2 regions of the Paraburkholderia sp. MM5477-R1 genome follow, and region 1 is predicted to be linked to the other one. Evidence: riboswitches for the same ligand, from Rfam matches in the RefSeq annotation. Region 1 holds a riboswitch; the other holds the start of a gene.

Region 1 (5,009 bases):
AGGCGGCCGTGCTCTTGCCCTTGCCGGTGCCGGTGTTGACGATCAGCAGGCCTTTTTCGACGGTCGCGCCGGCCTGCTTCTTTTCGTGGCCTTCGCGGCGGCGTTCGGTCATGCGTTGATGCGATTCCGGATCGGTTTTCATCGAGGGTCCTGGTTTTGAGGGGCGGGATGGGATGGGGGCGCGTCGCTAAGGGCAGCGTTGTTCGCCGCTGCGATCGCAACCGTGATGCCGGCGTGCGCGGTCTTGCGTACGATTAGACGCGCGTTTTGCGCGGTTGTGCTGGAGTCCTGCGCCGTTGCCGCCAGCAGCGCACACGGCTCGCACACACCGTCGACGCCGAGATGCGCGTGTGCCGCCGCCGACGGCGACGCGACCGGCACCGCGGCGATCTGCTCGCGGCTGAACAGTTGCAGCGGCAGCTGATGACGTGAGCAGAATTCGAGCAGACCGGCTTCGTTGGCTTTGGTGTCGATCGTCGCGATCGCGCGGATCTGCTCGAAGGCATTCGATCCGAGTGCTGCGCGGACGGCGGCTTCGATCTCAGCGGCTTCGCTGTGCAAGCGGCAACCGATGCCGACGCTCAGCGTTTTGATCGCGCGTCCGAGTCCGTGTCGTGTCGCGCTCGCTGCCAGTTCGTGAGCAACGCCGGCGTCGCGTTTGGCCGCATCACGCGCCAGCGCGAGCGACGCCACACCGCCGATCACGACGATCGCCGGCGAGCCGAGCCCCGCACGCGCCACCGCCTCGGCGAACTCGCGAAGCGGCGCGAGCACATGACGCTGCTCAGGCCGCGTCGCCGACTCGATCGCCGCGCACGGCGTGTCGGCGGACATGCCGGCCGCGAGCAATGCGCGGGCGATCTCGCCGAGCCGGCGCATGCCCATATAGATCACCAGCGTCATGCGCGTCGCGGCGAGCGCGGCCCAGTCCGGTTCGCCACTGCCGCCGGCGCCGTGGCCGGTGACGAACACGACGCCCTGCGCGTGATCACGATGCGTGACCGCGATACCGAGCGCCGCGGGCGCCGCGATGCCGGCCGTGATGCCGTTGATCACGTCGACTTCGATACCCGCGGCCTGTAGCGCCTGCAACTCTTCGCCGCCGCGGCCGAACACGAACGGATCGCCGCCCTTGAGCCGCGCGACGCTGCGCCCCGCGCGCAGATGCCCGAGCATTTGCGCGACGATGTCGGCTTGCGGCGTCGACGGATGGCCGCCGCGCTTGCCGACGTACACGACTTGCGCGTCGGTGCGCGCGAACTGCAGCACGTCGGGATTCACCAGATCGTCGACGAGCACGACATCGGCCTGCGCGAGCGCACGGGTGGCCTTCAGCGTGATCAGTTCGACGTCGCCGGGACCGGCGCCGATCAGCCAGGCGCGCGTCATCGCGGCGTGCATGGCGCGCGCCATGCGGTGATGGAAGAAGAGACGCGGCGTGCGACAGCGCGCGCGGCGGTGAATATAGAGGTCATGCGGAACTGCGAATCCGGGCACGCGCGATGCCGCGCTGCTACGCCTTCACATCCGTTCCCCGCGGATTCCGGCGGCCGGCGGCGCCGCGTGATGCACGGATGCAATGCGGCACCGCCTCCGCGTCTGGCCGGTATCCGGGCTGGCGGCCTCATGCGCTTCGCCTTCCCGTCCCGGTTTGTGGATTCGCGGGACAGTGGCATCAAAAAACGCATGCGCGGCACGGCGGAATCGAAGGCGAATCGAATCGCGCGCCGCAGGTCGCTTACCGTTGCGGGGACAGCACAGGTTGAACGCGCGAGGCGCTGCCTGTTTCCCGTTTAACTGCACACGCGAGCGCATGTGCGGGCACCAAACGCGCGCATACGATAGCACATGGCGCCTTGCCGGATAAGCCTCGGCGGCGCTTTCCGGCTCGCTGCGTTGCTTGACTGCGCAAGGCCGCGGGCCTACACTCGCACGCACTTTGGGTGCTCGCGTGCGCGCTCGTGCGCATGCAGTTAAACGGGAAACAGGGAGCCACCTGCTCTGGAGCGGCTAACCTGTGCTGTCCCCGCAACGGTAAGCGAAAAGCGGTTCCGGCTTGATAGCCGGGCACCGCAGTGCCGGCTTCGATGTCCTCGCGCAAGCTCGCGTGGACATTTCACCACTGGACGAGAAACCACTCGGCCGGGAAGGGGAAGCGGCGCTTTCGCCAGCCCGGATACCGGCCCAAAGAAGCAGAACGACCGCCGCGGGGATGCGGCGGCGCGTTCATGACCTCAGTTCCGCTTTCTGTATTTCCGTTGTCGCGGCAATGCCGTCGTTCGTCCCCGTGTCTGGTGATCGCTGGTACTTCTGCGCGTGCTTCATTCGCTCCATTCGCCAGCCGACGCGGACCCACGCGCGGACTTTCCGGCATACCGATCAACGCCAAGGGATGGACCTCACGATGCAAACTCAATTGCGCAAGATCCCCGTCACGATCGTCACGGGCTTTCTCGGCAGCGGCAAAACCACGCTGCTGCGGCACATTCTTCAGCATGCGGGCGGCAAGCGCATTGCGGTGATCGTCAACGAGTTCGGCGAGCTCGGCATCGACGGCGAAATCCTCAGAGGCTGCGGCATCGGTTGCGATGAAAACGGCGTCGAGACCGAAGGGCAATTGTATGAACTCGCGAACGGTTGTTTGTGCTGCACCGTGCAGGAAGAATTTTTCCCGGTGATGGAAAAGCTCGCGGAGCGCCGCGATGAACTCGATCACGTGCTGATCGAAACGTCGGGCCTGGCGTTGCCGAAGCCGCTCGTGCAGGCGTTCAACTGGCCGCAAATCCGCAACGGCTTCACGGTCGACGCGGTGGTGACGGTGGTGGACGGCCCGGCCGCCGCGAGCGGCCAGTTCGCCGATAACCCGCTCGCCGTCGATGCGCAGCGCAAGGCCGATCCGAATCTCGATCACGAGTCGCCGCTGCACGAGTTGTTCGAAGACCAGTTGTCGGCGGCCGATCTGGTGATTCTGAACAAGACCGATCTGATCGACGACGCGCGGCAGCACGAGGTCGAAGCCGCGATCCGCGCGGAGATTGCGCCGCAGGTGAAGATCGTGCGCGCGCAGCAGGGGCGGCTCGACCTGCATACGCTGCTGGGCCTCGAAGCGGCGTCGGAAGAGACGATCCACCTGCGTCATGACCACCACGGTTCCGCCGACGACCCCAATCACCACCACGATGAATTCGATTCGGTCGTCGTGCAGGCATCCGTACCGTCGCGCGACGCGGCGCTCGCCGCCTTGCAGGCGCTCGTCGAAACCCACACGATTTACCGTGTCAAAGGCTTCGCGGCACTGCAGGGCGCGGCGATGCGTCTCGTGATCCAGGGCGTGGGCCGGCGCTTCGAGAGCTACTTCGACCGGCGCTGGCAAGCGGGTGAAAATGGCGACGGCGCGTTGAGCCGCTTCGTGCTGATCGGCGCAGACCTCGACCAACACGCGATGCAACAGGCGTTCGACGCGGCGCTCGGCGCGACGTCGAACGCGACGGCATAAACAGGCGCCCCAGCATGCATCTGCTGCGCACGACGCCGGGCGGCTTCGTCGACGATACGCAGGGCGTGATCCGCATCGATCAGCAGCCCGCCGAGATCGTCGTGCTCAGTTCCGCCGACACCACGCTGTCGCTGCTCGCGAGCGTAGTGCCGCGTCTCGGCGACGGCTTTCCGAGCGTGCGGCTCGCGAACGTCACGTATCTGCGTCAGCCTGCCTCGGTCGATTTCTATCTGGACGACGTGTTGCAGCATGCGCGCGTGGTCGTCGTCGATCATCTCGGCGGCGAAACGTATTGGCCGTACGGCATCGAGCAGGTGGTCGCGCTCGCGCAGCGCAAACAGCAAACACTCGCGATGTTTTCCGGCGATCTGCAGGAAGACCCGAACCTGCTCGCGCGCAGCACCGCGAGCGCCGAGTTGTGTCAGCAGCTGTGGCGCTATCTGCGCGAGGGCGGTCCGCAGAACGCCGAGGCGTTTTTGCGCTGCATCGCGTATCGCGCGCTCGACTGGGGGCGCGAACCCGATCCGCCGCGCGCGTTGCCGGCCGCGTCGCTGTATCACCCCGAGCGTGATACCCCCATCGTCGCCGACTGGCAGGCGCGTTGGCGGCAAGACGCGCCGGTCGTCGCGATTCTGTTCTACAAGGCGCATCTGCAGGCCGCCAATACCGCGGTGTTCGATGCGTTGATCGACGCGCTCGAAGCGCAAGGGCTCAATCCGCTGCCGCTCGCGATCACGTCGCTGAAGGATGCGGTGAGCCGCGATGTCGTGCAGTCGCTGTGCGCGCAAGATGGTGTCGCGCTCGTGCTGAACACGACTGCGTTCGCCGCTTCCGCGATCGACGACCCGGAGCCGCTCGCGCTCGCCGGTGACGCGCCGGTGTTTCAGGTGATCCTGAGCGGCGGCAATCGCGAAGACTGGCTGAAGGACAACCACGGCCTCAATTCGCGCGACATCGCGATGCATATCGCGCTGCCCGAAGTGGACGGGCGCATCATCACGCGCGCGATCAGCTTCAAGGGGCTCGCGTATCGCTGTGCGCATACGCAGGTCGACGTGGTCCGCTATCAGCCCGACCTCGAACGGGTGCGCTTTCTCGCCGAGCTGAGCCGGCGCTGGTGCCGTTTGCGTTCGCTCGATAACGCCGACAAGAAAGTCGCGTTGATTCTCGCCAACTATCCGATGAGCGAAGGGCGCATCGGCAATGGCGTCGGGCTCGATACGCCGGCGTCGGTGGTCGGCATTCTGTCGATGCTGCGCGATGAAGGTTATCGTGTCGGCGAACTACCCGAAAACGGCGACGCGTTGTTGAACAGGCTGACCGAAGGCGTGACCAACGATCCGGTCGTACGCGATCTGCGTCCGGCCCTGCAAAGCCTCGCACTCGACGACTATCTCGCGCATTTCAACGCGTTGCCGGCGAGCGTGCGCGACGCGTTGAACGCGCGCTGGGGCAAGCCCGAGCAGGACCCCACGCTACGGCGCGGCCGCTTCATGATCGCCGGCTGGCGCTG
Region 2 (5,009 bases), on a different contig from region 1:
GCGTACGCCGGTCCACGGCAAGGTGCGATGAGGTGCGTTGGCGAGGTCGTCGATGCTTGCTTCGTCCGGTTCGGACTTCATCAGCCAGTAGCGCATGAATCGGAGTGAGCGTGTGAGATTGAACGAAGCGCAACAACAGCAGGCGCGTACGGAAAAGCCCCTGAAAAAGGCGCTCAAACGAAAAAACGACGGCCAAAGAAAAACGGCATCGAACCGAAGTCCGATGCCGTTCCAGATAAGGTCCCCGCCTTAGCCGCTAGGCCGGCATCCTGAACCGAGGGTTCAGAATTGGTCGCAGTTAGCAACACTTCGGGTACATCAGACTGAGTGACGCGCACACCCGTGCTACAAATTTCCGCAACCGTGCACATGGCATTGGTTCAAGGAATGTATGACCTTGGCGAACCAGGCAGGGAAGCTAAACCGATGAAGCTACAACCCAAACCGTTCAACACGTGACCGATTCGAAACCGGCCCACTACTGCTTACTGCAAGCTGTACTGCTCGATCACAGTACCTAGCTGTTCGTTCATTTGCTGCATTGTACGCCGGATTTCTTCAGCGGGAAATGCTTCTCCGTGTCGCACGCTGCTTTGCAGCTTAAGCAGTTCCGATGCCAGCGACAGCGCAGCCATCACCGCGATGCGATCGGTGCCGCGCACGTTGCTGCCGCTGCGGATTTTCTTCATCTCGGCGTCGACGCGCGCGACCGCCTCGAGCAGCGCGCCTTCCGTTTCCGGCGAGCAGGCGAGACGATAGGGTACTTCGAGAATCGATACTTCGATCTGCTTGGTGGTCATGCGCTTTCTCCGTGTCGGCTCACGTCGCTTTCCGCTTCCTCGTGTCCGGGCTGGGCGGACTCGAGCAGATCGAGCTGGTTATCCGGTTCGCTGCTCGCGCGTGCGCGCGGCAATTTTTCGAGAATCGCATTCAGGCGCACCTGAGCGTCGTCGATCTTGGCGGACAGCGCGTCGCGTTCCGCCTGCAGTGCGTCGCGCTCTTCGCGCAATTGCGCGAGTTCCGCATGCGTGGCTTGCACTTCGGCACGCGTTTGCGCGAGCTGCTCTTCGAGCGCGAGCCGCGCTTCGTTGTGGCGCTGGCTGATCGCAATCAGCTTGCCGATGTTCTGGGAGAGTGATTCGAGTTCGGTGAGCATGTGCTGCGTCCTCTAAAGACATCGCATTTTAGCGCGGAATATTACAGGTTCCGACAATTGTCTCGTTTCGAGACGTAACAGCATCGCTACGTGCAGGTTCGTTGCGTGTCGGGTCGTCGACCATAAGGTAAAAAACCGGTAATCCATCGGACAATAACCTGCATTCAACAGAACCGATTGCGCTCCGGTTGACCTTTCTTGACGCCCCGCGAGGCCGCTCGTAAACTTCCCGCACTCTGGTGCCCGCGCGCGCTTCTCGGCGCGCGCAGTTAAACGGGAAGCAGGACGCGCGCGGTGCCAAAACCGGATGCGCGAACCTGCGCTGCCCCCGCAACGGTAAGCGACCGCATGTGATGTGCTCATGCAGGTCGGTCCTGATCGCAAGGTTGGAAGTTCAACGTGCGAGTGTGCCACTGCGCGTCACGCGTGGGAAGGCGGGATCGATGTGTCGTAGCCCGGATACCGGCCAGAAAAGAGGGACGTCCCCCCGCGAAAACGCTAAACAAGGGGGCGCCTCGTGACGCGTCGGCCTGCGGGGAAGCAGGCCGCGCACGCTATCCACAGGAATGTCATCCCATGCTGTCCCCCATCGCCCGCGCAACGCTCCTCGCGTTCGCGAGCCTGCCGCTCGTCGTGCATGCGCAAAGCGCCGAGCCTGCGTCTTCATCGTCCGCGACGGATGCAACCGCTGCGAGCGCCGCAAACGTTGCCGACGCGGCCAATCTCACTTCCACCGATGCGTCGGGCAACGTGCTGTCGCCGATCGTCGTGACCGCGCAACGCGGACCGCAAGCGTTGCGCGATGCGATCCCGCAGACTACGCAGTTCGATCAGCAGGACATCGCCGACACGACCGCGACCGATCTGCCCGGCCTGCTGCAACTCGCGCCAGGCGCGCAAATCTCGCGCACGGGTGGCCCCGGTTCGACCGCGAGCCTCTTTCTGCGCGGCGCATCGTCGACGCAATCGCTGCTGCTGATCGACGGCGTGCGCGTCGATTCGGTGAGTCTCGGCTCAGCTCAACTCGCGCAGATTCCGCTCGATCAGGTCGATCACGTCGAAGTGGTGAACGGCAACGTGTCGGCGTTGTATGGCTCGGGCGCGATCGGGGGCGTCGTGCAGGTGTTCACGAAAGACGGCGGCGATCATCCGCCGCGTTTCAATTTTTCGGTCGGCTACGGCAGCTATCACACGCAGACGCAAACGGCCGGCGTGAACGGCGCGCTCGATCAGGACGGCCGCACGACCATCAACATCTCGCTCGCGCGCACGAAGGACGACGGCTTTTCGTCGCTCAATCCGCTCGAGGCGCCGAACGCGAATCCGAACGCAAACGGCAATCTGAACGAGAGCATCAGCGCGTCGCTGCGTCACAAGTTCACCGACAGCTGGGACGCGGGCGTCAGCTATTTCCAGTCGAACAACGACAACAGCTACGACAATGCGTACGGCGAGCCGACCGATCTGAACAATCTCTATAGCAAGGTGCGTCAGGTGTCGGTATTCGCGAACGGCAAGCTGACCGACTGGTGGACCACCCACGTCACGCTCGCCGAGGGCGACGACCGCAGCGTGTCGAACACCAATGGCATCTACAACGGCCGCTTCGATACCGACAATCGCCAGTACACGTGGCAGAACGATTTCGCGCTCGCCGCGAACCAGAAGCTGCAACTCGGCTACGAGCATCTCGACCAGACGCTCGACTCCGACACGTTCGCCGCGCCCGACCGTCACGTCGATTCGGTCTTCGCGGGCTACAGCGCGCGCTTCGGCCGCAACCAGATTCAGGCCAACGTGCGACGCGACCAGTACTCCGATTTCGGTGGAGCGAACAGTTACTATCTCGGCTACGGATTCGACATCACGTCGCGCTGGAAGGTAACCGCAAGCTATTCGGATGCGTTCCGCGCGCCGAGCTTCGACGATCTGTACTATCCGATCAGCGGCAACCCGTCGATCCAGCCCGAGCGCAGTCATTCGGTCGAAGCCGGTTTGCAGTACGCGACCGATGCGCTCGGCGTGATGCGTCTGAACGCATTCCAGACGCGCTATACGAATCTGATCGACTACGTGCAGACGATCCCCGGCATCTACCTCGCGGAGAACGTCGGCCGTGCGAAGGTGCAGGGACTCGAGGGATCGTGGAGCGGTCATGTCGGCAAGACCGACGTGCGCGCAACGGTGACGCTGCAGAACCCGGTCGATCTCGACAACGGTACCGACCTCGTGCGGCGCGCGCGTCGGTTCGGGTCGTTCGCGGTGAATCGCAGTATCGGTGGATGGCGGGTTGGCGGCGAGTGGATCGTCAGCGGTCCGCGTACCGATAGCACGGGCAACCTCGGCGGTTATGGCATCGTGAATCTGTCGGCGCGCTACAACGTCACCAAAGCGTGGTACGTCAGCGCGCAAATCGACAATCTGTTCAACAAGGATTATGAAACGGCCTACTCGTATAACTCGCCGCGACGCGGTGCGTATCTCACGCTCGGCTGGCAGCAGCAGTGACGCGCGCGCCGGGGTGGCCGCATGCGTGAGCGCACGCGGATGAGCCGCGCGTCCGCTTCGCTGTGCGCCGCGATGGCGACGCCGCGCCCGATGAACGCGAAACGCGCGGCCGCGATCTGGCTCGGGCTCGCGCTCGCCGCCGTGGCGGTGCTCGGCGCGTCGCTGGTGCTCGGCAGCGTGCCGCTCGCGCCGTCGCGCGTGCTTGCGGCGCTCGTGCCGACGCACACGTTCGGCGGCACGGGCAGCAACGATCTCGCCGGCGAAATCGTGCGTACGTTGCGTTTGCCGCGCGCGCTCGCGGGCTTCGCGTGCGGCGCGTTGCTCGCGCTCGCCGGCGCGCTGCTGCAGGTGCTGCTGCGCAATCCGCTGGCCGAGCCGTACGTGCTCGGCGTGTCGGGCGGCGCGGCGACGTTCGCGCTCGTTGCGATGATCGCGGGCGGCGCATGGTGGCTCGTCGATGCGAGCGCGTTCGCGGGTGCGTTCGTGTCGATCCTGCTGGTGCTCGGCCTCGCGCGTCGCGAGCTATGGCGCGGCGAGCCGCAGGACACGTCGCCCCGTTTGCTATTGACCGGCGCGGTGATCGCGGCCGGGTGGGGCGCGCTGATCACGCTGCTGCTCAATCTCGCGCCCGACAGCCGTCTGCGCGGCATGCTGTTCTGGCTCACCGGCGACCTCAACGGCGGCGCGCTGCCGTGGACCGCGCTGATGGCGCTCGCGCTCGTGTTGCTTGCGATCGTGCCGGCCGCGCCGCGTCTGAACGTGTTGCTGCGCGGCGACGCGGCCGCCGAGGCGTTGGGCGTCGCCGTGATGCCGCTGCGTTTGCGTGTGTACCTGGTCGCGTCGCTGGCGGCGGCCGCGGCGGTGACGACCGCGGGCACGATCGGCTTCGTCGGTCTCGTCGTGCCGCACATGCTGCGGCTCGCGTTCGGCAACGATCAGCGCATGCTGCTGCCGGCGGCCGCGCTCGGCGGCGGTGTCGCGGTGATGGGCGCGGATCTGATCGCGCGGACCGTGATCGCGCCCGCGCAATTGCCGGTCGGCGTGATCACGTCGCTGGTCGGCGTACCGGTGTTCCTGTGGATGCTGCTCAAACGCCGCCGATGATACGAGCCAAACCCAGCCCCACCTGTTCGATGCTGAGCACGCAGCGCCTGACGTTGCGCGCCGGCGCGCGCACCTTGCTCGACGCATTCACCCACGCGTTCCATGCGGGCGAAATCTGGTGCATCGCCGGGCCGAACGGCGCGGGCAAGACCACCTTGCTATCGACGCTGGCGGGGCTGTTGCATCCGGCGGCGGGCCATGTCGAACTCGATGGCGTGCGCGTGGCCGACTGGCAGCCGCT

Evidence for each region. A riboswitch is a leader RNA that binds a small molecule or an ion and turns the genes downstream of it on or off. The one in region 1 is predicted to bind cobalamin.
Region 2: another riboswitch for cobalamin. It lies ahead of OKW35_RS05145 (TonB-dependent receptor domain-containing protein); the one in region 1 lies ahead of cobW (cobalamin biosynthesis protein CobW).

What each region holds. Positions count from the first base shown of each region.
Region 1 covers NZ_JBNDMC010000008.1:5,762-10,770, reverse strand. The annotation lists gene cobO (cob(I)yrinic acid a,c-diamide adenosyltransferase) at 1-142, opposite strand, end outside; gene OKW35_RS41830 (cobalamin biosynthesis protein) at 139-573, opposite strand; partial or broken gene cobA (uroporphyrinogen-III C-methyltransferase) at 649-1,389, opposite strand; cobalamin riboswitch at 1,585-1,844, opposite strand; cobalamin riboswitch at 1,925-2,202, shown strand; gene cobW (cobalamin biosynthesis protein CobW) at 2,405-3,496, shown strand; gene cobN (cobaltochelatase subunit CobN) at 3,511-5,009, shown strand, end outside.
Region 2 covers NZ_JBNDMC010000003.1:414,558-419,566, reverse strand. The annotation lists gene OKW35_RS05165 (EVE domain-containing protein) at 1-96, opposite strand, end outside; RNA gene ssrS (6S RNA) at 238-419, opposite strand; gene OKW35_RS05155 (cell division protein ZapA) at 486-800, opposite strand; gene OKW35_RS05150 (ATPase) at 797-1,156, opposite strand; cobalamin riboswitch at 1,377-1,641, shown strand; gene OKW35_RS05145 (TonB-dependent receptor domain-containing protein) at 1,733-3,664, shown strand; gene OKW35_RS05140 (FecCD family ABC transporter permease) at 3,704-4,768, shown strand; gene OKW35_RS05135 (ABC transporter ATP-binding protein) at 4,765-5,009, shown strand, end outside.